DNA from 2 places in the Acidovorax sp. GW821-FHT10E03 genome. Region 2 is predicted to be linked to the other one. Evidence: riboswitches for the same ligand, from Rfam matches in the RefSeq annotation. Region 2 holds a riboswitch; the other holds the start of a gene.
The links. A riboswitch is a leader RNA that binds a small molecule or an ion and turns the genes downstream of it on or off. The one in region 2 is predicted to bind glycine.
Positions count from the first base shown of each region.

Region 1 (14,902 bases), on a different contig from region 2:
CACCAGCGTCGCGCCCTGGGCCTGCAGGCTCTGCGCCTCGCGCGCGGTGATGCGGTTCACCCCGGGCAGGCTGGTGGGCGTGAAGAGGCCGAGCTCCGCAACGCGCCGGTACTCCGCGGCCTCGGGGCGCACGGCGACCGGGGGCAGGCCGGTGGCGGACGAGGCCCCGCCAAACCACTGGGCCAGCTTGCCGCGCGCATCGGCGGGCAGGTCCTTCTTCACCACGATGGAAAACCCGCCCGGCACCGGCTGCGAGGTGGCCAGCACGCGCGCGGTGCCCGGGTGCGCGGCGGACCATTCCGCCCACTCGTCCTCCCGCACCACGGTGGCGTCGGCCGTGCCCAGCGTCAGGGCCGTGAGTCCCGCCTGGGGAAACTTCTCGTACTGCACGGCCCGCAGGTCCTGGAACGACAGGCCCGCCTCGTTGAGCATGCCGCGCGCCATGTAGGTATAGAGCGAATCCTGCTGGGGCAGGTAGAGCCTGCGGCCCTTCATCGCCGGCACCGCGTCGATCTGCGGCAGGCCGACCAGCAGGTACCTGTCCGATTTCTGCGTCGCGCCCACCAGTTCATAGCCGCGCTGCAGGGCGGAAGCGGCCACCTGGGCGGGGCCGATGAAGATGTCGTGGCTGGCGCTGCGCGTGGCGCGCATCACGTCGGCCAGTTCGTCGCTGGTGGCCAGGGCCACCGTCTGGCCGGCCGCCTTGGAGAGCCCGGACTCGGCGGCCGTGCGCAGGATGGAGTGGGCCGCCTTGCGGGCCGTGGGCTCCACCGCCACCATGGCGGTGAGCTGGGCCTGCGCCACGGCACAGGCCGCGCACGCGAAAAGCAGCACCGCGAGCTTGCCACCCATGGGTCTCCAGTCAGTGTTCATGGCGCGCGCCCTCTCTCAAAAGAAAGGGCGAATATGCCCACGCCCTCCGTATCTGCGTACGAATGTTTCCGATGTTTTGTATTTGTTACGTTTACTAACGCCATGTCACGCGCGGTGCGCAGGGGCTGCCGCACAGAATGCGGCCTAGGCTGAAAGCCGGGGGCCTGCCCACCGCTGTCGCGAGCCTGCCTGTTCAATCATTATTTTGGAGACCGTTTCCATGAAAGATTCCATGACATTGCCGCGCCGCCACATGCTGGCCGGAAGCGCCGCTGCCTTGAGCGCGCTGGGCCTGGCCGGATGGACCGGCAGCGCCAGGGCGCAGCAGGCCGCCAGCCCCGCCAAGCCGCTGCCCGCGTACGCGGGATGGAAGTCTTCCGATGCGCTCATCGTGCACAGCAGCAGCACGCTGGAAACCCGGCGCTCGGCTTTCGGCACCAGTGTCATCACGCCCTCCAACCAGCTGTATGTGCGCAACAACCTGCCTGCGCCCGACGCGGCCATCCTGGACAACCGGGACGCCTGGACGGTGTCGGTCGAAGGCGTGAAGAACCCGCGCAGCCTCACCCTGGCCGAGCTCAAGACCCTGGGCGTGGAAACCGTGGCCACCGTGCTGCAGTGCTCGGGCAACGGGCGTGGCTTCTTCCCCAGCAAGCCCAGCGGCACGCCCTGGGCCGTGGGCGCGGCGGGGTGCGTCGTGTGGAGCGGCGTGCCGCTGCGCAATGTGGTGGCGGCGCTGGGCGGGCTCGCCGATGGCGCGGCCTACCTCACGGGCACGGGGGGTGAGAAGCTGCCCGACGGCGTGGACCCGCTGTCCGTGCTGGTGGAGCGCTCCGTGCCCATCAAGGCCACCGAGGATGCGCTGCTGGCCTGGGAAATGAATGGCGAGCCCATCTCGCTGGCGCACGGCGGCCCGCTGCGGCTGGTGGTGCCGGGCTACCAGGGCGTGAACAACATCAAGTACGTCAAGCGCGTGGCCTTCACCGGCGCCCAGTCGCAGGCGCGCATCATGTCGCACGGCTACCGCATGTCGCCCCCCGGCTCCAAGGCCAGCCCCGACCAGCCGTCGGTGTGGGAGATGGGCGTCAAGTCCTGGATCAATGGCCCTCTGCCCGAGAAGGGCCCCCTCAAGGCCGGCCAGGTGCAGGTGCATGGCGTGGCCTTTGGCGGCACGCAGGCCATCAAGGGCGTGGAGGTCTCGGTGGACGGCGGCAAGACCTGGCAGGCCGCGCGGCTCATCGGCCCCGATCTGGGCAAGTTCGCGTGGCGCCAGTTCGTGCTGCCGGTCACGCTGGCGGCGGGCACGCACGTGCTGGCCAGCCGCGCCACCGATGCCGCGGGCAATGTGCAGGCCGAGCAGCGCGAGGAAAACCTGGGCGGCTACAACAACGCGAGCTGGCGCGACCATGCGGTCACGGTGACCGCAGCGTGACCGGGCGCCCCCCTGAGACGCTGCGCGCCTTCCTCCCTGGAGGGGCGCGCGCCCCCCGGACTGGCCGTGCCAGATCCGCGGTGCCACTGGTGCTGGGGCGCATCGGTTTCCAGCATTTGCGCGTGCCTGCGCTCGCGGCCATGTCGAGCGTGCTGCTGCTGTGGACGGGTGCCGGCTGGGCGGCGGATGCCGCCGAGCTGGCGCGGGGCAAGGAGCTGTTCATCAAGATCCAGCCTGCCTGCGCCGTGTGCCACACGCTGCAGGCCGCCGGTGCCGAGGGGCAGGTGGGCCCGGTGCTGGATGAGCTCAAGCCCGACGCGGGCCGCGTGCTGCGCGCGCTCAAGGCGGGCATCGGCGTGATGCCTTCGTATGCCGAACGCATGAGCGAGAAGGACATGCAGGCCGTGGCGCAGTTCGTGGCGCACGCCACGGGCGCTGCCAGGTAGGCCGGGCGCTGGCCCGTGGTGGCAGCGCCCGCCTGCGCGGCGGTGCTGCAACCCCGCTGTGCTCCCGTTCAGGCCGTGGTGCGCGATGGCACCAGCGCCTTGCCGGGAGCGCAGCCCTGCAGACCCTGGAATGCAAAGTCCACCTCGGGCACCCGGCCGCTCACGATGTCGGCCAGGGCCTTGCCCGAGCCGCAGGCGTGGGTCCAGCCCAGCGTGCCGTGGCCCGTGTTGAGGAAGAGGTTGGCCACCTTGGTGGCGCCGATCAGCGGCACGTTGCTGGGCGTGGCGGGGCGCAGGCCGGTCCAGAACTGGGCCTGGCTGGCATCGCCCGCGCCGGGGAACAGCTGCTCCACGCGGCGCACGATGGCGTCGCAGCGCACCTGGTTCAGGTGGCGGTCGTAGCCGTTCAATTCGGCCGTGCCGGCGATGCGCAGGCGGTCGCCACCCCGTTCGTTGGTGTAGCGCGAGAACACGAGCTTGAACTCGTCGTCCGTGAGGCTCACCTGGTGCGCCTTGCCCGCATCCTTGACCGGCATGGTCACCGAATAGCCCTTGGCCGGGTAGATAGGCAGCTGGATGCCCAGCGGCTGCGCGAGCAGTGGGCTGAACGAGCCCATGGCCAGCACAAACGTATCGCCGCGCACGCGCTCGAAGCGGCCTTCGGCATTGGTCACTTCCACGTGGTCGATGCGGCCACCTGCCTCGCGCAGCGCGGTGATGTGGTGGCCCATGCGGAACTGCACGCCCGCCTCTTCACACAGCTTGGCCAGCTCGCGTGTGAACTGGTTGGCGTCGCCGGATTCGTCCTCGGCCGTGTAGGTGGCTCCGGCCAGCTGCGGGCGGATATGGGCCAGGGCAGGCTCGATGCGCACGGCCTCGTCGGCGCTGATCACCTGGCGCTCGCAGCCGAGTTGGCGCATTTGCTCGGCAGGGGCCAGGGCGCCGTCGAACTCTTTTTGGTTGGTATAGAAGTGCAGGATGCCCTGCGTGCGCTGGTCGTACTGGAGGCCGGTGGCCGCGCGCAGCTGCTGCAGCGTGTCACGGCTGTACGTGCCCAGGCGCACGATCTGCTCGATGTTGTGGCGCGTGCGCGCGGGCGTGCAGTTGCGCAGGAAGGACAGGCCCCACAGCCATTGCCGCATGTCGGCGCGCAGGCGGAACAGCAGTGGAGCATCCTCCTTGCCCAGCCACTGCAGCACCTTGAGCGGCGCGCTCGGGTTGGCCCAGGGCTCCGCGTGGCTCACCGAGATCTGGCCACCGTTGGCGAAGCTGGTCTCGGCGCCGGGCGCACCCTGGCGGTCGATGACGGTCACCTCGTGGCCGCGCTGTTGCAGGAAGTAAGCCGAAGTCACGCCGAGCAAGCCGGCGCCCAAAACGATCACGCGCATGATTTTCAAAGCCTTTCTGGGCTCTGGCGCTAGAACAACATGCGCTGGCAGCTATGAATTCAATAGCGTGCAGCTGGCGCATGAATGCCCAAGCTGCCGCTCCCCCTGTCCTTGGTACCTGAGAGATTCACCGCGCGGCCCACATGGCGCGCGGTTTGCTCCTTCGGTGCGCTTCGCGTTGCGCGAAGCGGCTCTCCAGACGGCTTTGATGAATGGTGCAGTACGGGACCTGAGCGTGTATGGGAGTTTGCGCCTTCGGTGAAGCGGGCGGGGCCGCTGACTCTCCTGCGGGGGCCATTCTAGGAGCCCGCATCGCGCAAAAACCGCTTTGTCCGCGCTAATGAGCCGCAATCGTTGCTGATGCTGCGGGCACGGGGTTGGCCATAATCCGCCGGAACCTTCGCCTTTCTCTCCAGGACGCCTTGATGCCCGATACCGCCTTTGATCCGCTGACCAGCGCGGCCGTGCTCACCATGGCCCGCCTGGGGCGCACGCCCCGTCCGCTCGACCTGCCCGCCGCATTGCGTCCCCAGAACGCTGCCCAGGCCTATGCCGTGCAGGACGCCGTGGTGCGCGAGCGCGGCGAGATCGCGGGCTGGAAGGTGGGCGCGGCGTCGCCGCAGGCGCTGCCTGCGCGGGCGGCCCTGGCGCGCGATTCGGTGTTTGCGATGGCCGGCGGGGGCGTGGTGCGCCTGTCCTGCGCGGGCTTCGCCGTGCTGGGTGTGGAGGCGGAACTGGTGTACGAACTGGGTGCCGATCTGCCTGCCCGGGCGCAGCCCTACAGCGAGGCCGAGGTGCTGTCCGCCGTGGCGTCGGTGCGGGCGGCCATCGAGGTCTGCGACACGCGCTACGCCGCCTGGGCGCAGCAAGGCGAGTGGAGCCGGCTGGCCGACCAGGCCTGCCATGGGGCACTCATCGTGGGGTCGGGAGCGGAGAGCGCGCAGTCGGTGCAGCCGATGCGGCAGCCTGTGGTGCTGTCGGTGAATGGCGCGCAGGCCGTGCGGCACGCTGGCTGGGGCAACCCGGCGGGCGATCCCTTGCGCCTGCTCGCCTGGCTGGCCAATGGCGGCGCGCACAGCCTGGGTGGGCTGCGCGCGGGACAGTGGGTGACCACCGGGTCCTGCACCGGCACCGTGATGGTGGCGCCGGGCACGGTGGTGGTGGCTGAGTTTCCCGGCCTGGGGCGCGCCGAACTTCAACTGGGCTGACCGGCGGCGCCCTGCGCGGCGCGCGCGCCGGGCGTGGGGTCAGTTGCGGCGCGGGTTGTCGGGCTGCTGGTCGCGGCGGTTCGGTACGCCGTCGCCGTCCCGGTCGCGGTCATGGCGGTTGGAGACGCCATCGCCGTCACGGTCCCAGCCGCCACGCTGAAACTCCCAGCGGCCTTCGCGTTCCACCCAGTGCGGCTGGCGATACTGGTGGCCGGCGCGGGCCTGCACCCAGTGGCCGCGCACCCATTGGTAGCGGTTGCCACGCCATTCCCAGTGGCCTTCTTCCCACACCTGGCCCCGGCGGGGGCGGGGCACGGCTTCATGGCGCGGGGGAGGGGGCGCGGGCCTCACCTGGTACTGCGTGGCGTGGTAGCTGCGCTCCGGCTGGCTCGATTGGACGATGACGGTGCCCTGCGTGGCGGCATGCGCCTGCGGGAGGGTCCACAGCGCCATCAAGGCGATGGAGGCTGCGGTGAATGTCTTGCGGGTCATGAAGGTCATGGGATTCTCCTGATGTTCCTTGCGGAAGCGGTCACTGCATGGTGGCGGCACGGGCAGCCGGGCCGCGTAGGCGCCCTGCGGGGGTGTGCGTAGGCGGCGAGGGCCAGTTCCTGGCGCGCCCGCCGCCCTCGGGGGGGCGGGCGGCGCTCAGGCCCCGTCAATTGCGATAGGGGTTGTCCGGGCGGCGGTCGTGGCGGTTCGGCACGCCGTCTCCGTCGCGGTCGCGGTCGTGGCGGTTGGACACGCCGTCGCGGTCCCTGTCATGGTCGCGGTCGTAGCGGTTGGGAATGCCATCGCCATCGCGGTCGCGGTCATAGCGATTGGGGATGCCGTCGCCATCGCGGTCCCAGCCGCCGCGGCGCATTTCCCAGCGGCCCCCATGCTCCACCCAGCGGGGCTCGCGGTAGTAGTAGCCCGGGCGGGCCTTCACCCAGTGGCCCTGGATCCAGACGTGGCGGTGGCCGCGCCAGTCCCAGTACCCAGGCACCCACACCATGTCGCGGCGGGGGCGGGGCACCACTTCGTAGCGCGGTGGCGGGGGTGGGCCGTACTGCACCATCACCGGCGCGGGCGGCGCCTGGTAGTGGTGGGGCTGCCCCGACTGGATGACGACGGTGGCGCTGGTCTGTGCCTGCGCCACGGTCGCGGCGCCCAGCGACAGCAGGGCGATGGAAGCAGCGGCGAGTGCATTGCGGGCCATGATGGTCTCCTCAAAATGATTCCTTGCGGAACCGGAGACTTCATGGTGCAGATGCTGCGTCAAGACGGTGTAGGCGAATTGCGAAGTCTTGTGAAGTTGTGTTTCCCGTGGCGGCAAAGGCGGGGCTTTTCGTGATTTCTTTCACGCCGGGGCGTGCAGGCGGCCGTCCGGTGCAGGCCTGCGCGTGTCAACGCCACCACACCAGGGTCGCCACCACCAGCAAGGCAAACCATGCAGGGTGCCTACCCTCGGTGGCATAGAACACCAGCAATCCGCTGACCAAGGTGGCCAGCCCGGCCACGTCAGCCACCCAGGCCCCCAGGTTGGCATCCCCGGATACGGTCCCCAGGCGCCACAGCAGGGCGCTCAGGGCCCAGCCCAGCACGGTGGCCAGGTGCCAGGTGCCCCACAGGATGCGCACCTGCCGCTCGTGCAGCACGGGCTTGCCGCCGGTGGGCACCACGCCCTGCGTGCGCAGTGCGCGAAACACGAGGAATTCACCCAGCACCGAGTGCGCAACGCCCACCAGGGCGAGGCCCCCGGCTGCCAGTACCAGCGCAGTATTCATCATGGACAGTTTTCAAGTCAATCAGGGTGGCCGTGGAAGGTGTAGACGCGGCGCGTCGATCCGTCTTCTTCGCCTTCAGCGCCTTGGGGGCCAGCACAGGGCCAGCGCGGGCGGCAGCGCCAGCCAGAAGCCCGAGGCGGGCATGAGCACGATGCCAAGCAGCGTGAGGGCCAGCAACCCGGCACCGAGCCCGCGCATGGGGACGGGCGCCATGGCTGTGTTGCGTTCGGCCAGCAGGATGGCCCAGCCCAGCAACGCGAACAACACGCCGAACAGCACAAACCAGACCACGGCGCCCACGGCCGGGTCTTTTTGCACGCTGTTGAAAACGCCGCGCCGCACGATCTCCTGCAGCTGGGTCGGAAACACGACGGCGGCATACAGCGTGTGCAGCAGCGCCACGGCCAGCATCCACGGGCCCTTCCAGCGGCTGCGAGGCGGTATGGCCGCAGAGCGAGGGGAGGGGGAGGTCAGGGTGGTCATGTGGGCGGGTTCCTAGGAAGAAAGAAGGGCGGGGCAATGCGTGCGCACCCGTGCACCCAGCCCCGTGAGCAGGTGCATCAGGCCCATCCACATGCGCTCGAACGCCGGCATTTCGCCGGGCACCTGCACCAAGTGATCGCCCAGCACGCGCTGGTGGCGGCCGGCGGTGATGGGTGGCGGCGTCTTGGCGCCAAAATCGAAAACCGCCTGCGTGAAGGGTTCCATCTGCCAGGCCTGCATGTCAGCCAGTGCGGGGGCGAGTTCGGCGGCGTAGGCCTGCACGGAGAGGCCGGCGTTGACGAGCCCGAGTGCCTGGTAGGCCTGCAGCACCAGCGCGTCGCGCTGCGGGTCGGAGGGAGGGCGCAGCAGTGCGGACCACGCCTGTGTCACTTGCGTCCGAAACCCGCCGGAGAGGCTGCGCGTGCAGCCAAAGTCGAGCACACCCACCGTGCCATCGGGGGCGAACAGAAAATTACCAGGGTGCGGATCGGCATGCACCCGGCCCAGCACAAAAGTGCAGTGCATGAACCAGTCCCACAGGTGCTGCCCGGCCTGATCGCGTTGCTGCTGTGTGGGTTGCGTGGTCAGCCAGGCCTGCAGGTGCTGGCCCGGCAGGAACTGCTGCGTGAGCACCTGGGCCCGCGTGTGCGACAGGATGGGCCGCGCCAGCACCACGCCGGGCAAAGCCGCGTGCTGCGCAAACCATTGCAGTTGCTCGGCTTCCTGCAGGTAGTCCACCTCGCGCAGCAGCGTGGCCTCGATCTCGGCCATCACGCCGTCCACCACGGTGCTGGCGGGCAGGGGCATGTCGGTGTGGGCCAGCGCGCGCAGCGCGGTGCGCATCAATTGCATGTCGCTGGCGATGGTGGCGGCAATGCCGGGGTACTGCACCTTGACGGCCACCGTGCCGTGGCCCGCCAGCTGTGCGCGGTGCACCTGGCCCAGGCTGGCGGCGGCGAAGGCGGTGGGCTCGAAGTGGTCGAACAGCGCCTCGGGCTCCTGGCCGAAGGCCTGGCGGAACACGCGCCCCACCAGCGCGCGGTTGAGCGGCGGCGCCTGGTGGTGGGCGCGCGCCAGCTCCTGCCGCACGCCGTCGGGCAGCAGGCCCGGGTGCATGCTGAGCAGTTGCGATACCTTGAGCGCCGAACCCCGCAGCTGGCCCAGGGCGCCAAAGAGGATGCGGCCCAGGGCGGCCTCGTGGTCGGCCTGCGCCTGGGCAGACGGCGTGCTGCGCACGCGATGGCCTAGTTGGGCCATGCCGATGCGTGCCGCCGCCAGGCCCGTGATGGTGCCGCGCGCAAGCCGGCTGGTGCGCGGCGGGTCAGCCCGGGCCATGGTTTGAAGCGGCCAGTTGTTGCAGCATGGCCTGCACGATGCGGCGGTGAAACGGCGTGATGACGGCCATGTAGGCATGGCCCAGCGTGTTGTGGATGTGCACCACGGTGCTGATGACGACCGTGGGGGCACTGCCAGGCTGGCCGTGCTTGGTCAGCGAGACCTGCACATCCAGGTGTTTGTCGTCCTGCCCCATCACCACTTCGGTGTCGCTCAGATGGCGGATGAGGAAGATGCCCACGCGGTCTCCGACGCGGTAGCTGCGCGCATTGGTTGGAGAGGCTCCGCTGGCAAGCGGATGCACGTCCTGCAACTGCCCCACGCCCTTGAGGCCCACCAGCCGCACCAGCTTGTTGCGCACTGCCAGAAGTTGCTCCGTCCACCGCGGTGTCCTGGCCAAGACCTCCAGCCAGGTCTGCAATGCGCTGGTGGCGGGGCGGGGATCGGTCGTTGTGAAGGCGTCAAAAAAATCCGCGTTGTGCAAGGTGGCATGGATGACCGTGCCAGCGGGCACTTGGACCTCGCGCACGGTGTGGGCGGTGGTCATGCGGACTTCCTCTTGCGGGACGTGGCCACTGGCTGTGCGGCGGGTGCCGGGCTGGCCGCGCGGGGTTTGCGGGGCGCACGCGGCGGTTTGGAAGGCTCCGGCGACCGGGATGGTTCAGCGGCTGCCGTGTAGGCGGGGGCCGGGCCGGGCGGTGCGCTGGCCATGGCCTGTCTGGCCAGCTGCAGCATGCCCATCAGGCCGCTGCTGTGCTGCACCATGCGGGCCATCTGGCTGCGCAGCACAAAACCACCCAGTTGCAACACGCGGTTGACGAGCCCTCCGCGCAGCGCCTGCACCAGCACGCCGAGCGAGAGGTCCACCAGCTGCGTGGTGTCGGCAAATTCCTCGGAGGTGTCGGCCAGCCAGTACGTCACCACACCGGCCAGGTAGTCGGTGTACAGCCCGCCCGCCATGCCCTTGAAGTCGCAGGGCTCGATTTCGCCACTGGCCTCCGCGGCTTCCAGAAAGCTGGCGACGGCCTCGCGCAGGCTGTGCCGTGCCGCCAGGGGCTCGGCCAGCATCGACAGCGGCGAGCGCCGCGCCAGGCTGCGCACCTGGGCCACGAACTCGCGGTCGGCCAGCAGGCGCTCCAGCACCGCGTCGGTCAGGCGCTGCAGCTTTTCCTGCAGGCCGTAGCCCGCGAAGCCGGGCGTCTGCAGGGTGTCGGCCAGCGCCTGGTGGGCCACGTCGTCCAGGTAGCCCAGCACGATGCGGTCCTTGGTCGGGAAGTATTTGTAGATCGTGGCGTCGCCAATGCCGGCGGCGCGGGCGATGTCCTTCATCGTCGCGCCGTCGAAGCCCTGGCGGGTCATGAGGTCCACCGCGCTGGCCACGATCTGGCGGCGGGTGGCATCTTGCTGCTGGCGGGTGGTCTTCATTTAATATCTTTAAATTGGTAAAATTTAATATTTAAAGAATAGTGTATTCACATTAAAGAGTCAACCGGCGCTGAAACGGGCATTCGGTGCGCTGGAAGCGGCTGTTCTGAGCACCTTTTAGACCTCTACCGCCTGTCGGTAAAGCGCAAGAAGCTATCAAAAAGATAGTGTTTGTGCTGGCTCGACCGGCCCCCCGCCATGCCATGCCATCGCCCTCCGAAACCGGCGCGCCCAAGGCCGGTGCACCCGTGGAACCGGCTCTGCCGGGCCACCGGGTGCGTCCCCCGCGGGGGACGCCGCGCAGCGGCTCAGGGGGGGAGTCGTCTCATCCCGGTGAAGGCCTCGAACTCCCAACTGCGCATGGCCAGCAGCAGGGTGTAGCCCTCCAGCTCGCGCGGCGGCAGTTTCTGGTCGGCCAGGTGCTGCTGCGCGAAGTCCTGCGCCACGCGCTGCATGCGCTCCATGAAGGCGGGCGCCAGGCCCCGGCTGATGGTGCCGTGCACCAGCAGCACGCCTTCGCCCGGGCCGTCGAAGCCGCCCGCGAAGTAGTCGAGCAGCGCATGCTCGCGAAAGTAGTTCATCACCGGCCCGTGGGGCCGCCAGCGGAAGGTCTTGGCCAGCTTGAGGCGGTAGCGGTTCAGCGGCCGCAGCTCGATGATGCCGATGCGGTCGAGCTGCGCGAGGTACTTGATGCCCTCGGCCTCGGTGAGGCGGTAGGTGGTGGTCACCTGCTCCAGCGTCCACTGGCTGAGCACGCAGATGGCCATGAGCAGCAGCTTCTTGTCGGCCACCACCGCGCGCTCCTGCTCCTGGCTCAGTTCCTTGAGCAAGGGCTGGCTGTCGGCCACGCGGCGCGCCAGGTCGGCGAAGTCCAGCGCCAGCGCGCGGCAGATCGCGTCGATGCGCGACAGCGGCATGTCGCCCTTGGCCAGCATGCGCTTGACGCTGGACTCGGCCATGCCCAGGGCCTGGGCCAGGTCCGCGTAGGTCATCTGCGCGGTCTTGAGTTCCTTTTTCAGGGCGGCAACGAGGTCGGCGGTGGTGCTCATGGGTATCGATTATCGGTACCCAGGGTGCTTCGGGTGGCCCTCCGTGCGACTTTTCGCGGCCCGGGGCCGTTGGGCTGAAGACACTGCGCTGCATCGATCCACCACCTGCCCACGGACACGACGACCATGACCGTTCTCCCCGCTCCCTTTCGCCATCGCCCCGGCCCGTCGCGCGCCGAGGGGGCCCTGCTGGGCCTCGCCGTGCTGCTGCTGGGGCTGGCGTGCCTGGGCCCGGCGCTGCCGGCCAGCACCCACCAGCACGCCTTTGCGGACCAGCGCGCGCTGTGGGGCATCCCTTGCGCGCTGGATGTCCTGAGCAACCTGCCATTCGCCGCCGCCGGCCTGTGGGGGCTGCGTTGGCTGCGGCGCGTGGAGCGCCCGGCCATGGATGCGGCCTCCCGGGTCTTCGCGGCCCTGTTCTTCGCGGGCCTGGTGTGCACGGCCGTGGGCTCCGGCCTGTACCACGCGGTGCCCGACGATGCGGGCCTGCTGTGGGACCGGCTGGGCATGGTGCTGCCTTTCGCGGGCCTGCTGGGCCTGGCGGCGGGTGGCCGGGTGAGCGCCCGGGCGGGCTGGGCCGCCGCAGGCACGGTGTTGCTGGCGGGTCCGGCTGCGGTGCTGTGGTGGTCCACCACCGGCAATCTGCTGCCCTGGGCCGTGGTGCAGCTGGGCGGGATGCTGGTGGTGCTGGCGCTGGCCCTGCTGCCCCGGCGTGCGGGCACGCTGCCGGTGCACCTGGGCGCCGTGATCGCGATGTACGCCGTGGCCAAGCTGTTCGAGGCGGCCGACCATGCCGTGTTCGACGCCACGGCGCAGTGGGTGTCGGGCCACAGCCTCAAGCACGTGCTGGCGGCTGGCGCTGCCTGGCCGGTGCTGATGGCGCTGGATGCGCTGGCGGCTTCGCGCCACAGCCGCGCACCGCGCCCCGCATTTGCCGCCATGTGCGGGCAGAATGGCGCCCACACCATGGGTGTCGCACGCGGGCAGGGCCTCCAGCCCCGGGTGCGCCGGGCCATACCAACACACACAGCAGCCACCGCCGACCCATTGGACACGAGGAGAAACGCATGAACCCCGAGACCACCCCAGCCAGCGTGCCCCAGGCGCCCCACGTGCACTCCGTGCAGCACACGGGCAGCCCGGGCCATGGGCATGAGGACCCGAACCAGTTCGCGCTGCTGCGCCAGCGGCGCTTCGCCCCGTTCTTCTGGACCCAGTTCTCCGGCGCCGCCAACGACAACCTCTTCAAGTTCGCATTCACCGTGATGGTGACGTACCAGCTCAGCGTGTCGTGGCTGCCGCCCGCGATGGCGGGGCTGGTGATCGGCGCGCTGTTCATCCTGCCGTTCCTGCTGTTCTCGGCCACCTCGGGGCAGCTCACCGACAAGTACGACAAGACGCGCATGATCCGCTTCGTGAAGAACCTGGAGATCGCCATCATGCTGGTGGCCGCCTTCGGATTCATCGCGGGCAACGTGCCCGTCTTGCTGCTGTGCACCTTCCTCATGGGCGTGCACTCCACGCTGTTCGGGCCGGTCAAGTTCGCCTACATGCCGCAGGTGCTCAACGAGCGCGAACTCACGGGCGGCAACGGCATGGTCGAGATGGGAACCTTCGTGGCCATCCTGCTGGGCAACGTGGCGGGGGGGCTGCTGGTGGCGCTGCCGGGCATCGGCCACACCACGGTGGCCGTGGCCTGCGTGGTGGCCGCGCTGGCGGGGCGCGCCGTGGCGCAGTTCATTCCCCCGGTGCCGGCCACCGACCCGGGGCTCACGATCAATTGGAACCCCTTCACCGAGACCTGGCGCAACCTCAGGCTCGCGCATGGCAACATCGTGGTGTTCCGCTCGCTGCTGGGCATCAGCTGGATGTGGTTCTTCGGCGCGGTGTTCCTGAGCCAGTTCCCCAGCTTGGCCAAGGAGGTGCTGCACGGCAACGAGCAGGTGGCCTCGCTGCTGCTGGTGGTGTTCTCCATCGGCATCGGCATCGGCTCGCTGCTGTGCGAGGTGCTCTCGCGCCGCCATGTCGAGATCGGCCTGGTGCCCCTGGGCGCCATCGGCATGAGCGTGTTCTCCATCGACCTGTACTTCGCCGCGCGCAGCCTGCCGCCCGCGGAGATCATGGGCCTTGGCACCTTTCTAGCGCAGAGCCAGCACTGGCGCGTGATGCTCGACCTGGCGCTGCTCAGCCTGTTCGCGGGCCTGTACAGCGTGCCCATGTACGCGCTGATCCAGATGCGCAGCCAGCCCACGCACCGCGCGCGCATCATCGCGGCCAACAACATCCTGAACGCGCTGTTCATGATCGCGAGTTCGCTCATCGCGGGCGCCTTGCTGGGCGCCGGTTTCACGGTGCCGCAGATCTTCCTGTTCACCGGCCTGGCCAATGCGGTGGTGGCGTTCTACATCTTCATGCTGGTGCCCGAGTACCTGCTGCGCTTCGTGGCCTGGGTGTCCTCGCGTTTCGTCTACCGCTTCAAGGTGCAGGGCGACGAGAACCTGCCCAGCACGGGCGCGGCCATCCTGGCCTGCAACCACGTGAGCTTTGTGGATGCCGTGCTGCTCATGGCGGCCAGCCCGCGCCCCATCTACTTCGTGATGGACCACCGCATCTTCCGCGTGCCGGTGCTCGGCTGGCTGTTCCGCCTGGCCAAGGCCATCCCCATCGCGCCCTACAAGGAAGACCCCAAGACCTACGAAGCCGCCTTCGACCGCGCCGCGCAGGTGCTGCGCGAAGGCGACCTGCTGGCCATCTTTCCCGAAGGCGGCATCACCAAGGACGGGCAGCTGCAGGAGTTCAAGGGCGGCATCATGAAGATCATCGAGCGTGCCCGCGAAGAGGGCATCGAGGCGCCCGTCATTCCCATGGCGCTGACCAATCTGTGGGGCTCGTACTTCAGCCGCATCGAGCAGGGCGGGGCCATGGTGCGGCCCTTCCGGCGGGGCTTCTACAGCCGCGTGGGCCTGAACGTGGGGCACGCCGTGGCGCCGTCGGACGTGCAGCCTTCGTTGCTGCGTTCGCGCGTGGCGGACCTGCTCGGAGCCTGACCGCCATGGAGCAGGACCGGGTGGAACAGGAAGAGCGCACCGCGCTGGCCCGCAAGATCATGGCCTTTCTGCGGGAGATCGGCCTGGACGTGGCCGAGGACGAGCTTGCCGGCGGCAACAGCTTCCTGCCCGGCGTGCGCATCGCGCGCGGCGGCCTGAGGGTGGACCTGGCGCGGCTGCGGTGGCCCGGCGACCTGCTGCACGAGGCCGGACACCTGGCCGTGGTGTCCGCAGCCCTGCGCGCGGGCATGGACGATGCCCTTGCCGAACTGCCCCCCGTGCCGCACGGCGGCGAGATCGAAGCCACGGCATGGGCCTGGGCCGCCCTGCAGCATCTGCGGCTGCCATCGGCCGTGCTGTTCCACGAAGGGGGCTACCACGGCCACTCGCAGGGCTTGCGCATGACCTTCGAGCTGGGCGTGTATCTGGGCGCTGCCGGGCTGGTGT
Region 1 covers NZ_JBWKMU010000009.1:153,274-168,175, forward strand. The annotation lists gene AC07OD_RS17320 (rhodanese-like domain-containing protein) at 1-873, opposite strand, end outside; gene sorT (SorT family sulfite dehydrogenase catalytic subunit) at 1,094-2,305, shown strand; gene sorU (SorU family sulfite dehydrogenase c-type cytochrome subunit) at 2,446-2,751, shown strand; gene AC07OD_RS17335 (D-amino acid dehydrogenase) at 2,820-4,139, opposite strand; glycine riboswitch at 4,235-4,348, opposite strand; gene AC07OD_RS17340 (2-keto-4-pentenoate hydratase) at 4,565-5,347, shown strand; gene AC07OD_RS17345 (YXWGXW repeat-containing protein) at 5,387-5,839, opposite strand; gene AC07OD_RS17350 (YXWGXW repeat-containing protein) at 6,006-6,548, opposite strand; gene AC07OD_RS17355 (hypothetical protein) at 6,736-7,119, opposite strand; gene AC07OD_RS17360 (DUF6463 family protein) at 7,192-7,599, opposite strand; gene AC07OD_RS17365 (ABC1 kinase family protein) at 7,612-8,934, opposite strand; gene AC07OD_RS17370 (DUF2867 domain-containing protein) at 8,921-9,481, opposite strand; gene AC07OD_RS17375 (TetR/AcrR family transcriptional regulator) at 9,478-10,359, opposite strand; gene AC07OD_RS17380 (helix-turn-helix domain-containing protein) at 10,668-11,408, opposite strand; gene AC07OD_RS17385 (hypothetical protein) at 11,535-12,479, shown strand; gene AC07OD_RS17390 (MFS transporter) at 12,476-14,455, shown strand; gene AC07OD_RS17395 (hypothetical protein) at 14,461-14,902, shown strand, end outside.
Region 1: another riboswitch for glycine. It lies ahead of AC07OD_RS17335 (D-amino acid dehydrogenase); the one in region 2 lies ahead of gcvT (glycine cleavage system aminomethyltransferase GcvT).

Region 2 (14,902 bases):
GGCGGTCTCGCGGGCGTAGGGGCGGGTCCACTGCGCGCCCAGCAGGCTTTGCGCCGTGTGCGGCGCGTTCTTGAGCGGGTTGTCGTCCTGCGGCAGCGCGCCATTTTCGATTTGCCGGATTTCCTCGCGGATGGCGATCATCGCGTCGATGAAGCGGTCGATCTCGAACAGCGTTTCGCTTTCGGTGGGCTCCACCATCAGCGTGTTGGGCACGGGGAAGGACAGCGTGGGCGCATGGAAGCCGTAGTCGATCAGGCGCTTGGCCACGTCCTCGGCCATCACGCCGCTGGTGTCCTTGAGGCCGCGCAGGTCCAGGATGCACTCGTGCGCCACATGGCCGTTGGCCGAGGCGTAGAGCGTGGGGTAGTGGTCCTTCAGGCACGCGCTGATGTAGTTGGCGCTGAGGATGGCTGTCTCGGTCGCGGCCTGCAGGCCCTCGGCACCCATCATGCGGCAGTACATCCAGCTGATGGGCAGCACCGCGGCGTTGCCCAGCGGGGCGGCGCTGACGGGGCCGACCTTGCCGGCGCTCGGCTCCAGGGGCTGGTCGCCACGGCCGGGCTGGCCGGGCAGGTAGGGCACGAGGTCTTCCACCACGCACACGGGGCCCACGCCGGGGCCGCCGCCGCCATGGGGAATGCAGAAGGTCTTGTGCAGGTTCAGGTGGCTCACGTCGCCGCCGAACTCGCCGGGGGCGGCCACGCCCACCAGGGCGTTCATGTTGGCGCCGTCCACGTAGACGCGCCCGCCGTGGCTGTGCACCAGGGCACACAGCTCCTTCACCTGGGTCTCGAACACGCCGTGCGTGCTGGGGTAGGTGATCATCACGCAGGCCAAGTGCGCGCTGTGCAGCTCGCACTTGGCCTTCAGGTCCGCCAGGTCCACGTTGCCATTGGCGTCGCAGGCCGTCACCACCACCTGCATGCCCACCATCTGGGCACTGGCGGGGTTGGTGCCGTGCGCGCTGCTGGGGATCAGGCAGATGTTGCGGTGGCCCTCGCCCTGGGCCTCGTGGTAGGCCTTGATGGCCAGCAGGCCGGCATATTCGCCCTGCGAGCCGGCGTTGGGCTGCAGGCTGATGCCCGCGTAGCCGGTCGCTTCGCACAGCCAGGCACGCAGCTGTTCATCCAGTTCGCGGTAGCCCTGGAGCTGGTCGGCGGGGGCAAACGGGTGCACGCCGGCGAATTCGGGCCAGGTGATGGGGATCATCTCGCTCGTGGCGTTGAGCTTCATGGTGCAGCTGCCCAGCGGGATCATGCTACGGTCGAGCGCGAGGTCCTTGTCGGACAGCTGGCGGATGTAGCGCAGCATGCCGGTTTCGGAGTGGTGGGTGTTGAACACCGGGTGCGTGAGGTAGCTGCTGGCGCGGCGCAGCCCGGCGGGAATCAGCGGCTCCACGCCGTGCTCGAACGCCTCGAAGGTGGGCAGGGCCTGGCCGTCCTGGGCGAAGATCTTCCACAGCAGTTCGACATCGGCGCGCGTGGTTGTCTCGTCGAGCGAGATGCAGAGGTAGTTCTCGAAGTAGATTCGCAGGTTGGCGCCCATCTGCACTGCGCGAGCAGCTATTGATTTGGTAGCGCTGTCGGTTTTGAGCGTGAGCGTGTCGAAGCAGCCCTGGGGGCGCACGGGGGCGCCTAGCTGCGTGAGTCCCCTGGCCAGGATGGCCGTGTAGCTGGCCACGCGCTGCGCGATGCGTTTCAGGCCGTCCGGGCCGTGGTACACGGCGTACATGCTGGCGATCACGGCAGGCAGCACCTGCGCAGTGCAGATATTGGACGTGGCCTTTTCGCGGCGGATGTGCTGCTCGCGCGTCTGCAGCGCCAGGCGGTAGGCGGGCTGGCCGTGCACGTCCACGCTCACGCCCACCAGGCGGCCGGGCAGGCTGCGCTTGAACTCGTCGCGGCAGGCCATGTAGGCGGCGTGCGGGCCGCCCGCGCCCATGGGCATGCCAAAGCGCTGGGTGGTGCCAACCACGATGTCGGCGCCGTATTCCCCCGGGGGCGTGATGAGCGTCAGGGCCAGCAGGTCGGCGGCCACGATGAAGGCGGCTTGCTTGGCATGCGCCTTGTCCACATCGGCGCGCAGGTCGTCGATGCGGCCGCTGGTGGCGGGGTACTGGGCCAGCACGGCGAAGTAGTCGCCGGCCAGCAGGTCGTTCCATTCCTCGGCGGAGTTGGCCAGGCGCACTTCCAGGCCCAGGGGCCTGGCGCGGGTCTGGATGACTTCGATGGTCTGCGGGTGCGCGTCGCCGGCCACCACGAACACATTGCTCTTGCTCTTGACCGAGCGCCTGGCCAGGGTCATGGCCTCGGCGGCGGCCGTGGCTTCATCCAGCATGGACGCGTTGGCGATCGGCATGCCGGTCAGGTCGCACACCATGGTCTGGAAGTTGACCAGCGCCTCCATGCGGCCCTGCGAGATCTCGGCCTGGTAGGGCGTGTAGGCGGTGTACCAGGCGGGGTTTTCGAGAATGTTGCGCAGGATGACGCCCGGCGTGTGCGTGTCGTAGTAGCCCTGGCCGATGAAGCTCCGCAGAACCTTGTTCTTGGACGCCATTGCCTTGAGTTCGGCCAGCGCAGCGGCTTCCGTGGCGGGCCGGGGCAGCGACATCGCGCGGTTGCGCGCGATGGAGCGCGGCACGATGCTCTCGATGAGCGCGCTGCGCGAGGCTTCGCCGATCACGGACAGCATGTGGGCTTCGTCGGCTGCGTCGATGCCGATATGGCGGGGCAGGAACTCGGTGGTGTTCTCGAGTGCGGCGAGGGTGGGCAGGGGGGCTTGGGAGGTCATCGGCGGCGGCACAGTGCAAGGAAACACATTGGCCCGGCGGGGAGGCGCCGGGCCGCGGGGCATCGGAGGGTCAGGCGTTCTTGGCGAACTCGGCGTAGGCGGGTTCGTCCATGAGCGCATCGAACTGCAGCATGTCCGTCACATGGACCTTGAAGAACCAGCCGGCACCCATGGGATCGCTGTTGGCCAGCGAGGGGTCGGCGCGCAGTGCTTCGTTCACTTCGACGACTTCGCCGGTGACAGGCATGTATACGTCGGCCGCGGCCTTCACGGACTCGACCACGCCGGCCACGTCACCCTGGGTGAAGGTCGTGCCGACCTCGGGGAGGTCCACGAAGACCACGTCGCCCAGGGCGTCCTGGGCATGCAGCGTGATGCCCACGGTGGCGGCTTCGTGGTCGGAGATGTCGATCCACTCGTGGTCCTTGGAATACTTGATGGTCATGGGGGAAGCTCCAAAAAAAGGGGTAAACAGAAAAAGTGCCGATGCCAGCCGCCACTTTAGCCGGGCTCGGGCCGTTGCAGAGGCTCAGCCGCGGTGGTAGCGCGCGGGCGTGAACGGCATGGACACCACCTCCATGGGCACGGCCTTGCCGCGCACGATGGCGTTGACGCGCGTGCCGATGGCGGCAAAGGCTGGCGCCACGTAGCCCATGGCCACCGGCTTGTCCACGGTGGGACCTAGCAGGCCGCTGGTCACTTCGCCGATCTTCTGCCCGTCGGGGCCTTGCAGTTCGGTGTGCTCGCGCACGGGCACGCGTTCTAGCGCGACCAGGCCCACGCGCTTGCGCTGCAGGCTGGCGGGGTTGTCGATCTGCGACAGCACCTTGTCGGCACCGGGGAAGCCGCCCGCGCGCGCGCCGCCGGTGCGGCGCACCTTCTGGATGGCCCAGTTCAGCGCCGCCTCGGGCGGGGTGGTCGTGGTGTCGATGTCGTTGCCGTACAGGCACAGGCCGGCTTCCAGGCGCAGCGAGTTGCGGGCGCCCAGCCCGATGGGCTTGACCTCGGGCTGGGCCAGCAGCGCGCGTGCCAGGGTTTCGGCCTGGGACGCGGGCACCGAGATCTCGAAGCCGTCCTCCCCGGTGTAGCCGCTGCGGGTCACGAAGCAGTCGCAGCCCGCAATGGAAAAGTCGCCACCCGTCATGAATACCAGCTTTTCGACGCCGGGTGCCAGGCGCGCCAGGGCGGTGACTGCCTGCGGGCCTTGCAGCGCCAGCAGGGCGTGGTCGGGCATGGGGATGACGTCGCAGCGCTGGCCGATGCGTGCCTGGATGTGCGCGATGTCGCCTACCTTGCAGGCGCCGTTGACGATGACGAACAGGGTGTCATTGCCCTGGTTGAAGAACATCAGGTCGTCGATGACCGTGCCTTCGTCGGTGAGCAGCAGGCCGTAGCGCTGCTTGCCCACGGGCAGGTCGATCACGTCGACGGGCATCAGGGTTTCGAACGCGGCAGCGGCGCCGGGGCCGACAAGCTTGAGCTGGCCCATGTGCGAGACGTCGAACAAACCCGCCGCGTTGCGCGTGTGCAGGTGCTCGGCCATCAGGCCGGCAGGGTACTGCACGGGCATGGAGTAACCCGCAAACGGCACCATGCGGGCGCCCAGCTCGGTGTGCAGGGCGTTGAGGGGGGTGGTCAGCAGCGGGGCGGTAGGGGTGGTCAAGGCGGACTCCGGGGCAAATGGTGGCCGCGGCCCCATGGGTCGCGGGATTTGCCCTGCTGTCCGCTTTACCTGAGAGATTCACCGCAGCGCCCTGGCTGGCCGCGCGGCTTGCTCCTTCGGTGGATGGGTGCCGTGCTGCACGGTCCATCTCTCTCCAGCAAGGGAACGCCCGCATCACTGCGGGCGGTTGCCAGTCCTTTTGCCTGAGCGTTCGGCTGCTGCCTGCGCCTTCGGCGGCCCCTTTCGTTGATGGGAAGGGGCTCTCTCCTGACGGCCGCCAGTATATCCGCTGGAAGAAGCCGCGCAGGCGCTATTTGATGAACCCGAGCACCTTCGGCAGCCAGGTCGACAGCTGCGGGATGAAGGTCAGCACCACCAGCACCACGCCATGCGCCCACAGGAAGGGCACCAGCTCGCGCACCAGCTGCGACATCGGTACGCGCGAGACGTTGCAGGTGACGAACAGCAGCCCGCCCACGGGCGGCGTGATCATGCCCAGCGTGAGGTTGTAGATCACCACCATCGCGAAGTGGATGGGGTCGATTCCCAGCTTCACGGCCACGGGCGCGAGGATGGGCGCCAGCACCATCACGCCCGGCAGCGGCTCGATGAAGATGCCGAACAGCAGCAGGAAGATGTTCACGATGATGAGGAACATCCACGGCGAGAGGTTCATGCCCACCAGCCAGTCGGCCATCTGCTGCGGAATGCCCTCGATGGTCAGGATCCACGCGAACGCGGCCGACAGCCCGATGATGATCAGCACCGAGGCCGACAGCAGGGCCGAGCGTGCCAGGATGTCGGGCAGCGCCTTCCACTGCAGCGTGCGGTAGACGAACTTGCCGCACACCAGCGCATAGAACACCGCCACCACCGAGGCCTCGGTGGGCGTGAACCAGCCGGCGCGCATGCCGCCCAGGATCACCACCGGCAGCAAAATGGCGGGCAGCGCCTTCCAGGTGGTCTGCAGGATATCGGCCAGCGGCGGCATCCGGCCGTCGCCCTTGTAGTTGCGCTTCTTGGAGACGTGGAAGTTCACGATGCACATGGCCACCGCGATCAGCAGGCCCGGCAGCAGGCCGGCCACGAACAGCGCACCCACCGACACCGTTTCATCCTGCAGCGCATAGATGATCATGATGATGGACGGCGGGATGATGGGCCCGACGATGGCCGTCGAGGCCGTGAGCGCCGCCGCGTACGAACGGTCGTAGCCGGCCTTGTCCATCATGCGGATCAGCATCGACCCCGGCCCCGCCGCATCGGCCAGCGCCGAGCCCGAGATGCCCGAGAAGAAGGTCAGCGAGACCACGTTGGTGTAGCCCAGCCCGCCGCGCTTGTGGCCCACGAACTGCCCGGCAAACCTCAGCAGCACCTCGGTCAGCGAGCCGCCGCTCATGAGTTCGGCCGCGAGGATGAAGAAGGGCACGGCCATCAGTGGAAAGCTGTCGATGCCGGTGAAGGTTTCCTTGAGCAGCACCATCAGCGGGTAGCTCTCGGCCAGGATCAGCGTGGCCGCGGTGGCCAGGCCCAGCGCAAACGCCACGGGCACGCCCATGGCCAGGAACAGGCAGGCCGAAACGATGAGGATGATGGACGCGCTCATAGGGAGGCACTCGCATTCGCATCGAAGTGTTCATCGGCCGCAAAGTTGCGGTCGAGCACGTAGCCGCGCACGATGAACAAAAAGTGCACGATCAGCAGCACGCCGCCGATCAGCATGGCGCTGTAGATGTAGGCGAACGGGGTCTGCGTCACGGCCGTCATCTGGAACATGGTGCGCTGCATGTACAGCCAGCCGTACCAGACCATGAAGCCGAAGAAGGCGAACAGCAAGGCCGCGACCACGGCACGCAGGGCGATGGCGCCCGCGCGGGGCAGGGCATCCTGCAGGTTCTCCACCGCGATGTGGCCGCCATAGCGCAGCACGGGGCCGGCGCCCAGGAAGGTCAGCCAGATCATCATGTGGCGCGACACCTCCTCGGCCCATTCGAGCGAGTTATGGGTGACGTAGCGCATCACCACGTTGGTGAAGATGATGATGGACATGGCCGCCAGCAGCAGGATCAATGCCCAGCGGTTGGCGGCCAGAAAATAGCGTTCGAAGGTTTTCACGGGACGGTATTGGACAAGGGCGTGCAGGGTCAAAGCAAAAGCGCCCGGCGCCTTGTGTGGGCCGGGCGATGCGGGGCGCGGGTCAAGAGCGGCTCACACAGCCCAGCGAAGCGGTCCTGGTAAGGCGTTGCGTCGCAGAGAGTACAACCAGTACGGCAAGACGCAACAACGACGCCAGGAGGGCTGTGTGAGTCGCTCAAAAGAGTTAACGAACGTCCTGGATCTTCTTGATGTTGTCGGCGCCGAACTCCTTGGCGTAGCCCACATAGGCGGGCTTGAGGGCTTCGCGGAAGGCGGCGCCGTCCACCGTCTTGGTGACCTTCATGCCTTGCTGCTCCAGCAGGGCGATGCCGTTGTTCTCGTCGTCGTTGACCTTCTTGCGCTGGGCCACCGAGGCGCTCTTGGCGGCGTCGGTGAAGACCTTCTTGTCCGCATCGTTGAGCTTGTTCCACACCTTGGGCGAGAGCAGCAGCAGCGCCGGCGAGTACACGTGGCCGGTGAGCGACAGGTGCTTTTGCACCTGCGAGAACTTGGCCGACAGGATCACGGGGATGGGGTTCTCCTGGCCGTCCACCGTGCCCTGCTGCATGGCGCCGAACAGCTCGGGGAAGGCCATGGGCGTGGGCAGGATGCCGAAGGTGCGGTAGCCGTCCATGTGCACCTTGTTCTCCATGGTGCGCATCTTCAGGCCCTTGGCGTCCTCGGGCTTGACGATGTCGCGCTTGCTGTTGGTCATGTGGCGGAAACCGTTCTCCGTCCAGGCCAGCGCGATGATGCCCTTGCTCGGGAACTTGGTCAGGATGTCCTGGCCGATGGGGCCGTCCATCACCTTGCGCGCATGGTCGTAGTCGCGGAACAGGAAGGGGATGTCCACGATCTTCACTTCGGGCACGAAATTGCCCACGGGGCCGGTGGAGGTGTTCACCAGGTCCTGCGTGCCGAGCTGGATGGCCTCGATCTGCTCGCGCTCGCCGCCCAGCGCGGAGTTGGGGAAGTACTGGCACTTGTAGCGCCCCTGCGTGCCCTTCTCGACTTCGTCGCAGAAGACCTTGGAGCCCACGCCGTAGTGCGAATCGGGCGCCGTGGCGTAGCCGATCTTGAGCGTGGTGGTCTGCGCGCTGGCGGTGGCCATCAAGCCGAGCGCAAGGCCCAGGCCCGCAGCGAGGGAAGTCAATTGCATGGTGTCTCCTGTGAGTATGTTTCTTGCCGCGCCCCCTTGCACGCACCAGCGGAAAGGGTGCTGGCAGCATGGGTTGGCGGTCCTGAAAATTATGGCGCTGCAGCATGGCCCCGGGCATCGGGGTTTGTGCTGGTAAGCGTGCTTATTAACGCGCTGGAAGGAGGCAATCGTCGCCGGGGCGACAAAGGCAGGCTGCTGGCCTGGGCCAGGCAAGGGGGAGGGGGGAAGGGGCAGCCGGGCGGCCGCGAAGGTAGGTGCTTGCTTGTCAAGCGCCCCGGTCTGGCGGTAACCAGTCCGGGGCCCTGTCAGTTTGTGCGCTCCGGTAAGAGCGCCTTGATGTCCAAAGTATGCGCTGCGAGGCGCAGCAGTTCTTTCCATGTTTCGCTTGAATTTTCAAGTTTGCAGAAAAATTTGCTGCATATGGTGATATTCATGAATAATTGTGGCCATGGATCGTCTTGACAGAAAAATTCTCGCTGTGCTTCAGGGCAACGCCCGTGCCAGCCTGCAGGAGATCGGCCAGGCGGTGGGCCTGAGCGCTTCGCCGTGCTGGGGCCGCATCAAGAAGATGGAAGAGGCCGGTGTCATCCAGGGCTACACCGTGCGCATCAACCCGCAGTCGCTGGACCTGGCGGACACGGTGCTCGTGCAGGTCACGCTGGACAGCCATTCGGACAACACGCTTGAAAAGTTTGGCGAAACGCTGGCCAGCATTCCCGAGGTGATCGAGGCGCATCTGGTCTCCGGCGACTATGACTATCTGCTGCGCATCGTGGTCAAGGACACGCGCGACTACGAGCGCCTGCTGCGCGAGAAGCTCTACAAGATCAAGGGCATACGCCACAGCCGCTCGAGCTTCGTGCTGCGCACGCTCAAGAAGGCAGACCTGCCACTGTTTGCGGGCTGATTCGCCTCGACGTGGCGCTGCAGTGCAGAGGGAGGGGTTCGGACATCGATGGTCCTGATCCGTGTCGTCGATGCACTGCGCTGGCGGCGCGCGCGGCGCGCCATGCCCTGGGTCACCAGGCGTTGCGCCGTGGCCTCTTTTTTCCTGCCGGCAAAAAGTGCTGTGGAGTCGGCCGTTGCAGAATGGCGCCGTTTTTGCACTGGACGGCATGACGCCGCCCAGCCTGGCGCGCTCCTGCGCACCACGGCGGTGCGCGCGCCCCGTCAGCCATTCGTCAGTGATGCCCTGGGACCCCTCGCCATGAACCTGCGTTTCGTCGAAGCCTTCTACTGGGTGGCCTCCCTCAAAAGTGTCACGCGCGCCGCGGAAAAGCTGTTTCTCACGCAGTCGGCCATGTCCAGCCGCATCGCCGCGCTGGAGGAGGAGCTGGGTGTGTTGCTGCTGGACCGGCGCGACAAGCACTTCAAGCTCACCGTGGCCGGCACGCGGTTTCTGACCTACGCCAAGCGCATGCTGGAGCTGCAGCGCCAGCTCAAGACCGAGATGGGATCGGGCGGGCCGCTGGAGGTGTCGATCCGGCTCGGCGCCATCGAATCGGTGCTGCACTCCTGGCTCATTCCATGGGTGGAGCAGCTGCGCAAGGACAACCCCTTGCTGGAGCTCGAGCTCACGGTCGAGTCCACGCCCGTGCTGCTCGATCAGATCCGGCGGGGCTCGCTCGACGTCGTGTTCGCGGCGCTGCCTGCATCGGCCGACGGCATGCGCAGCCAGGCGGTGACGCCCATGGAGATGGTGTTCGTGGGCAACGGCAATATCCACCGCAAGCGCCGCTATGTGCTCGATGATTTTGCCGACACGGACATCCTCACCTTCCAGCGCGGCTCGCAGCCGCACGTGTACCTGCTCGACACCTTTCGCAATGCGCAGGTGGAGCCGCGCCGCGTGCACACGGTGTCGTCCATTTCGGCGATGGTGCAGCTGGTGCAGGGCGGCTTCGGCGTGGCCACGCTGCCGCGCCTGGCGGTGGAACGCATGCTGGCGTTTCCAGACCTGCGTGCCCTGGCGTGCGACACCGTGCTCAAGCCCCTGCCCATCCACGTGAGCTACCGCGAGGATCCTTCCTCGCCCGCGATGGAAGCCATCGTTCGCTCCTCGATCGACTTCATCGAGAACATCCAGCCGGGGCCCAAGGGGCCCACCCGCACCCCCCGCAAAAGAAGCAGCGCCCCGCGGTCCTAAGAGGCACAGGGCACCCTAGCACAGGCGTGCCACTTCACGGCCCAGGGCCATGCATCTGCGGATGCCGCAGTGCCTCGGTGTCGCCATCGCAACCGTCCCCGTGGCGGGTGCTCCACAACACCCTGGGGTTAACCCTGAAGCGGATATCAGGGTAATCCCTTGGCACCAACTTGGTTCCCCTTGCCCCAATGAAGTGCATCGAGAAAATCGATGACCTGAGCAAAATTTTTTGAATTTGCCAGCGCCTGCCGCCCCCCAACACAATCCGCCCAACGCCAGACGAATGGCATTTCCCACGACAAGGAAACACGGTGGATTCAGTTCAAGAAAAAGCGCTGGCGGTTTTTGGGTCCGAGGGCATCGACGACCCCGTCCATGTGCGCAGCGTGATCCGGCGAGGCGGCTGGGCATCACACACCAGCGGCCTGGCCCATGGCCGGGTGCAGGGCAACCTGGTGATCCTGCCTGAAGTGCAGGCGGGCGACTTCCTGCGCTTTTGTCAGCGCAACCCCAAGCCCTGCCCGGTGCTGGCGGTGAGCGAGCCCGGCCAGTTCGCGCTGCCCACGCTCGGGGGCGGCATCGACATCCGCAGCGACGTGCCGCAGTACCGCGTCTGGCGCCACGGCGAGCTCACGCAGGAGGTCGCAGACATCGCCGACCTGTGGCGCCCCGACCTCGTGACCTTCATCCTCGGCTGCTCGTTCTCGTTCGAGTCCGCGCTGCAGGAGGCCGGCATCAGCCTGCGCCACATCAACGAAGGCAAGAACGTGGCGATGTACCGCACGAACATTGCCACGCAGCCGGCAGGGCCCTTCGGGGGCGCCATGGTGGTCTCCATGCGGCCCATGCCTGCGGCCGACGTGATCCGTGCGGTGCAGGTCACATCGCGCTTTCCCAACGTGCATGGCGCGCCGGTGCACATCGGCGACCCTGCGCTCATCGGCATTGCGGACATCGCAGAACCCGACTACGGCGACGCCGTGCCGCTGATGCCCGGCGAGATCCCTGTCTTCTGGGCCTGCGGCGTCACGCCACAGTCCGCCATCCTGAACGCCCAGCCCGCGTTCTGCATCACCCATTCCCCAGGGTGCATGTTGGTCACCGACCTTCTCAATCACCACCTCGCCAGCTTTTAACCAAGGAGTTTCCCCATGAAGAAAATGATGTTCGGCCTGTGCGCCGCGGCCGCCGCATGCCTGGCCCATGCCGAGACCAGGTGGGACCTGCCCTCGGGCTATGCCGTCAACACCTTCCAGGTGCAGAACCTGCAGCAGTTCGTGCAGGACGTAGGCAAGGCCAGCGGCGGCAAGCTCAAGATCACGGTGCACCCCAACGCATCGCTGTTCAAGGCCAATGAAATCAAGCGCACCGTGCAGTCCGGGCAGGTGGCGATCGGCGAGTTCATCCTTTCCGGCGCTGCCAACGAGGCGGCGGTCTACGGTGTGGACTCCATTCCGTTCCTTGCCACGAGCTATGCGGACTCCAAGCGCCTGGACCAGGCCTCGCGCCCGCTGCTGGTCAAGACGCTGGGGGCACAGGGCATGAAGCTGCTCTACACCGTGCCATGGCCGGCGCAGAGCCTGTATTCGGTGAAGCCTGTCACGGCCCTCAAGGACCTCAAGGGCACCAAGATGCGGGCCTACAACCCGGCCACGTCGGTCATCGCCAACCTCATCGGCGCGCAGCCGGTGACGATCCAGCTGGCCGAGCTGTCGGCGGCGCTGGCCACGGGCACCGTGGACAACTTTCTCACCTCCAGCGCCAGCGGCGTGGACAGCAAGCTCTACGAAAGCGTGAAGTACTTCTACGGCGTGGCGGCCTGGCTGCCGCGCAATGCCGTGGTGGTGAACCAGAAGGCCTTCGACAGCCTGGACAAGGCCACGCAGGACGCGGTGCTGGCGCAGGCCGCGATTGCCGAGCAGCGCGGCTGGGCGCTGAGCGAGCAAAAGGACCAGGAGTACCTCAAGGAACTGGCCGCCAAGGGCATGCAGGTGGACGTGAGCGCCGAGAACCTCAAGAAGGAGCTCAAGACCGTGGGTGAGCGCATGACGGCCGACTGGATCAAGACCGCGGGCGATGACGGCAAGGCTGTCATCGATGCCTACAACGGCAAGAAGTGAGCAGGCCGCCATGTCCCTCATGCCTCCTACATCGGCCATTGCGGGCGATGCGCCCCCGGCCCTGGCCATGCCGCCGCACGTGCTGCGGCGCGCGCTGGACGGCGCGTACCTGGCCGCCGGCGCCGTCGGGGCTGCCTGCATCGCCGTCATCTGCGTGCTGATGGTGGTCCAGTCGCTCGGGCGCCAGTTCGGCTTTCCGACCGGCGCCATCAACGACGTGGTGGCCTGGCTGTGTGCCGCAGCGGCCTTCCTGACCATGGCCCATGCCTTCAAGCACGGCGATTTCGTGCGCGTGACGCTGGTGCTGGAGAAGCTGTCTCCCGCCACGCGCCGCAAGTACGAGGTGGCCTGCCTGACCGTCGCGGCCGTGGCCATCGGCTACCTCACCTGGTGGGCCTGTGTCTTCACCTACGAAAGCTGGCAGTTCAAGGAACTGGCCCAGGGCCTGTGGGCGATTCCCATCTGGATCCCGCAGATGAGCTTTGCGCTGGGCTCCGTGCTCTTTCTCGTCGCCGTGGTCGATGAGTGGTGGATCGTGGTGCAGGGCGGCGTGCCTACCTTTGTGCGGCTGGTGGAAGAGCGCCACGCCAAGGGCGACTTTTCTTCGGATCTTTAAGGAGCATCCCCATGGACATTCTTTCCATCGGCGCCTTCCTGTTGCTGCTCATGCTGCTCATGCTGTCCGGCGGTGTCTGGATCGCCATGACGCTGGCCATCTGCGGCTGGGTCGGCCAGGCCTTCTTCACCAGCAGCCAGCCCGGGCTGAACCTCTTTTCGGCCTTCTGGGAGAGCAACGCGAGCTGGGAGCTGGCGGCGCTTCCCCTGTTCATCTGGATGGGGGAGATCCTGTTTCGCACCCGGCTGAGCGAGGACATGTTCAGCGGCCTCGCCCCCTGGCTGAGCCGTGTGCCCGGCCGGCTGTTCCACACCACCATCCTGGGCTGCGGCATCTTCGGCTCGGTGTCGGGTTCGTCGGCGGCCACCTGCGCCACCATCGCCAAGGTCTCGCTGCCTGCGCTCAAGAAGCGCGGTTACAACGAGAGCATCGCGATCGGTTCGCTGGCCACGGCAGGCACGCTCGGTATCCTGATTCCGCCGTCCATCACCATGGTGGTGTACGCCGTGGCGGCCGATGCCTCCATCATCCGCATCTTCCTGGCGGGCTTCTTGCCCGGCTTGCTGCTGATGCTGCTGTTCTCGGGCTACATCGCCTGGTGGTCCGTGCGCAACAAGCAGCTCATGCCTGCCGACGAGCCGCCCACCACCTTCCGCGAAAAGCTGTATCTGTCGCGCAACCTGATTCCCTGTGCGCTGCTGATCGTGTTCATCTGCTGGTCCCTGGTGGCCGGCTGGGCGACGGCCACCGAGTGCGCGGCCTACGGTGTGGTGGGTGCCCTGGCACTGGCCGCATGGTGCAGGGCGCTGACCTGGCAGAACTTCAAGGAAGGCCTGGCGGGCTCGGCGCGCACCAGCTGCATGATCATGTTCATCCTGGCGGGCGCCGCGTTCCTCACCAAGACCATGGCCTTTACCGGCATACCGCGCGAGCTGGCCGAATGGGTCGATTCGATGCACCTGTCGCCCTACGCGCTGATCGCCTGCCTGGTGGGCGTGTACCTGGTGCTGGGCACCGCGCTCGACGGCATCAGCATGATCGTGCTGACCGCTGCGGTCGTAATGCCCATGGTCGAGAAGGCCGGGTTCGATCTCATCTGGTTCGGCATCTTCGTGATCCTGCTGGTCGAGATCGCCGAGGTCACGCCGCCCGTCGGTTTCAACCTCTTCGTGCTGCAGAACATGACCGGCAAGGACAGCAACCTGATCGCCAAGGCAGCCATACCGTTCTTCCTGTGCCTGGTGGTGTGCATCGGCCTGATCACGGTCTTCCCGCAGATCGTCACCATCGTCCCTGACCTCGTGATGGGCCAGCCGAAGTAGCAACCGCGGCCTGCGTCGGCCCGTTTTCCCCTGTGTCTGCCGGCCCCCGCGCCGGCCCCTCATCCCCCAACAGGAGCTTGCCATGAAGATGGTCTTGCTGGCCGCGCTCGCCGTGGCCCCGGCGCTGCACGCCCAGACACAGTGGAAGCTGGCCACCGGCTACCGGGTGGAGTCGTTCCACACGCGCAACATCGTCCAGTTTGCGCAGGATGTGGAGCGCGCATCCTCAGGCGCCCTGCGCATCGAGGTGCACGCCAACAACACGCTGGCCAGGCTGGCGGACATTCCGGCCGCAGTGCAGGGCGGCAAGGCCCAGGCGGGCGAGACCATCATGACCAGCCTGGTGGCAGACATGCCCATCGCCGGGGCCGATGCCGTGCCCTTCGTGGTGCACAGCTATGCCGATGCGCGCCGCCTGTGGGACCTGCAGCGGCCTTTGATCGACACGCACCTTGCGGCCAAGGGCATCAAGGCGCTGTACGCCGTGCCCTGGCCGCCGCAGGGGCTCCTGAGCGTTGCACCCGTGCGCTCATCGGCCGATTTCAAGGGCACCCGCATGCGTACGTACAACCCCGCCACGGTGCGCATCGCGCAAATGCTGGGCGCCACGCCGGTGGATGTGCCCATGGTCGACGTCAACAAGGCGCTGTCGGCGGGCAAGCTCGACTCCATGATCACCTCGGCCCTGACCGGGGTGGAAAACCAGGTCTGGGGCCAGATCCGGCAGTACTACGGCATCAACGCCTGGTTTCCCAAGAACATCGTTTTTGTCAACCAGCAGGCCTTCGATGCGCTGCCCGCCAGCGTGCGCGAGGCGGTGGTCCAGGCCGCCGCGCAGGCCGAGGCGCGCGGCTGGGCCCTGAGCGCGGCGGTGGCCGAAGAGTCGGTGGCCGAACTTCAGCGCAGGGGCATCAAGGTGGACCGCGCCCCTGCCGAGCTGGACTCCGAAC
Region 2 covers NZ_JBWKMU010000018.1:29,710-44,611, reverse strand. The annotation lists gene gcvP (aminomethyl-transferring glycine dehydrogenase) at 1-2,790, opposite strand, end outside; gene gcvH (glycine cleavage system protein GcvH) at 2,861-3,235, opposite strand; gene gcvT (glycine cleavage system aminomethyltransferase GcvT) at 3,320-4,489, opposite strand; glycine riboswitch at 4,500-4,621, opposite strand; glycine riboswitch at 4,635-4,733, opposite strand; gene AC07OD_RS26440 (TRAP transporter large permease) at 4,764-6,059, opposite strand; gene AC07OD_RS26435 (TRAP transporter small permease) at 6,056-6,568, opposite strand; gene AC07OD_RS26430 (TRAP transporter substrate-binding protein) at 6,774-7,748, opposite strand; gene AC07OD_RS26425 (Lrp/AsnC family transcriptional regulator) at 8,197-8,655, shown strand; gene AC07OD_RS26420 (LysR family transcriptional regulator) at 8,956-9,894, shown strand; gene AC07OD_RS26415 (putative hydro-lyase) at 10,230-11,030, shown strand; gene AC07OD_RS26410 (TRAP transporter substrate-binding protein) at 11,046-12,014, shown strand; gene AC07OD_RS26405 (TRAP transporter small permease subunit) at 12,082-12,630, shown strand; gene AC07OD_RS26400 (TRAP transporter large permease) at 12,642-13,952, shown strand; gene AC07OD_RS26395 (TRAP transporter substrate-binding protein) at 14,035-14,902, shown strand, end outside.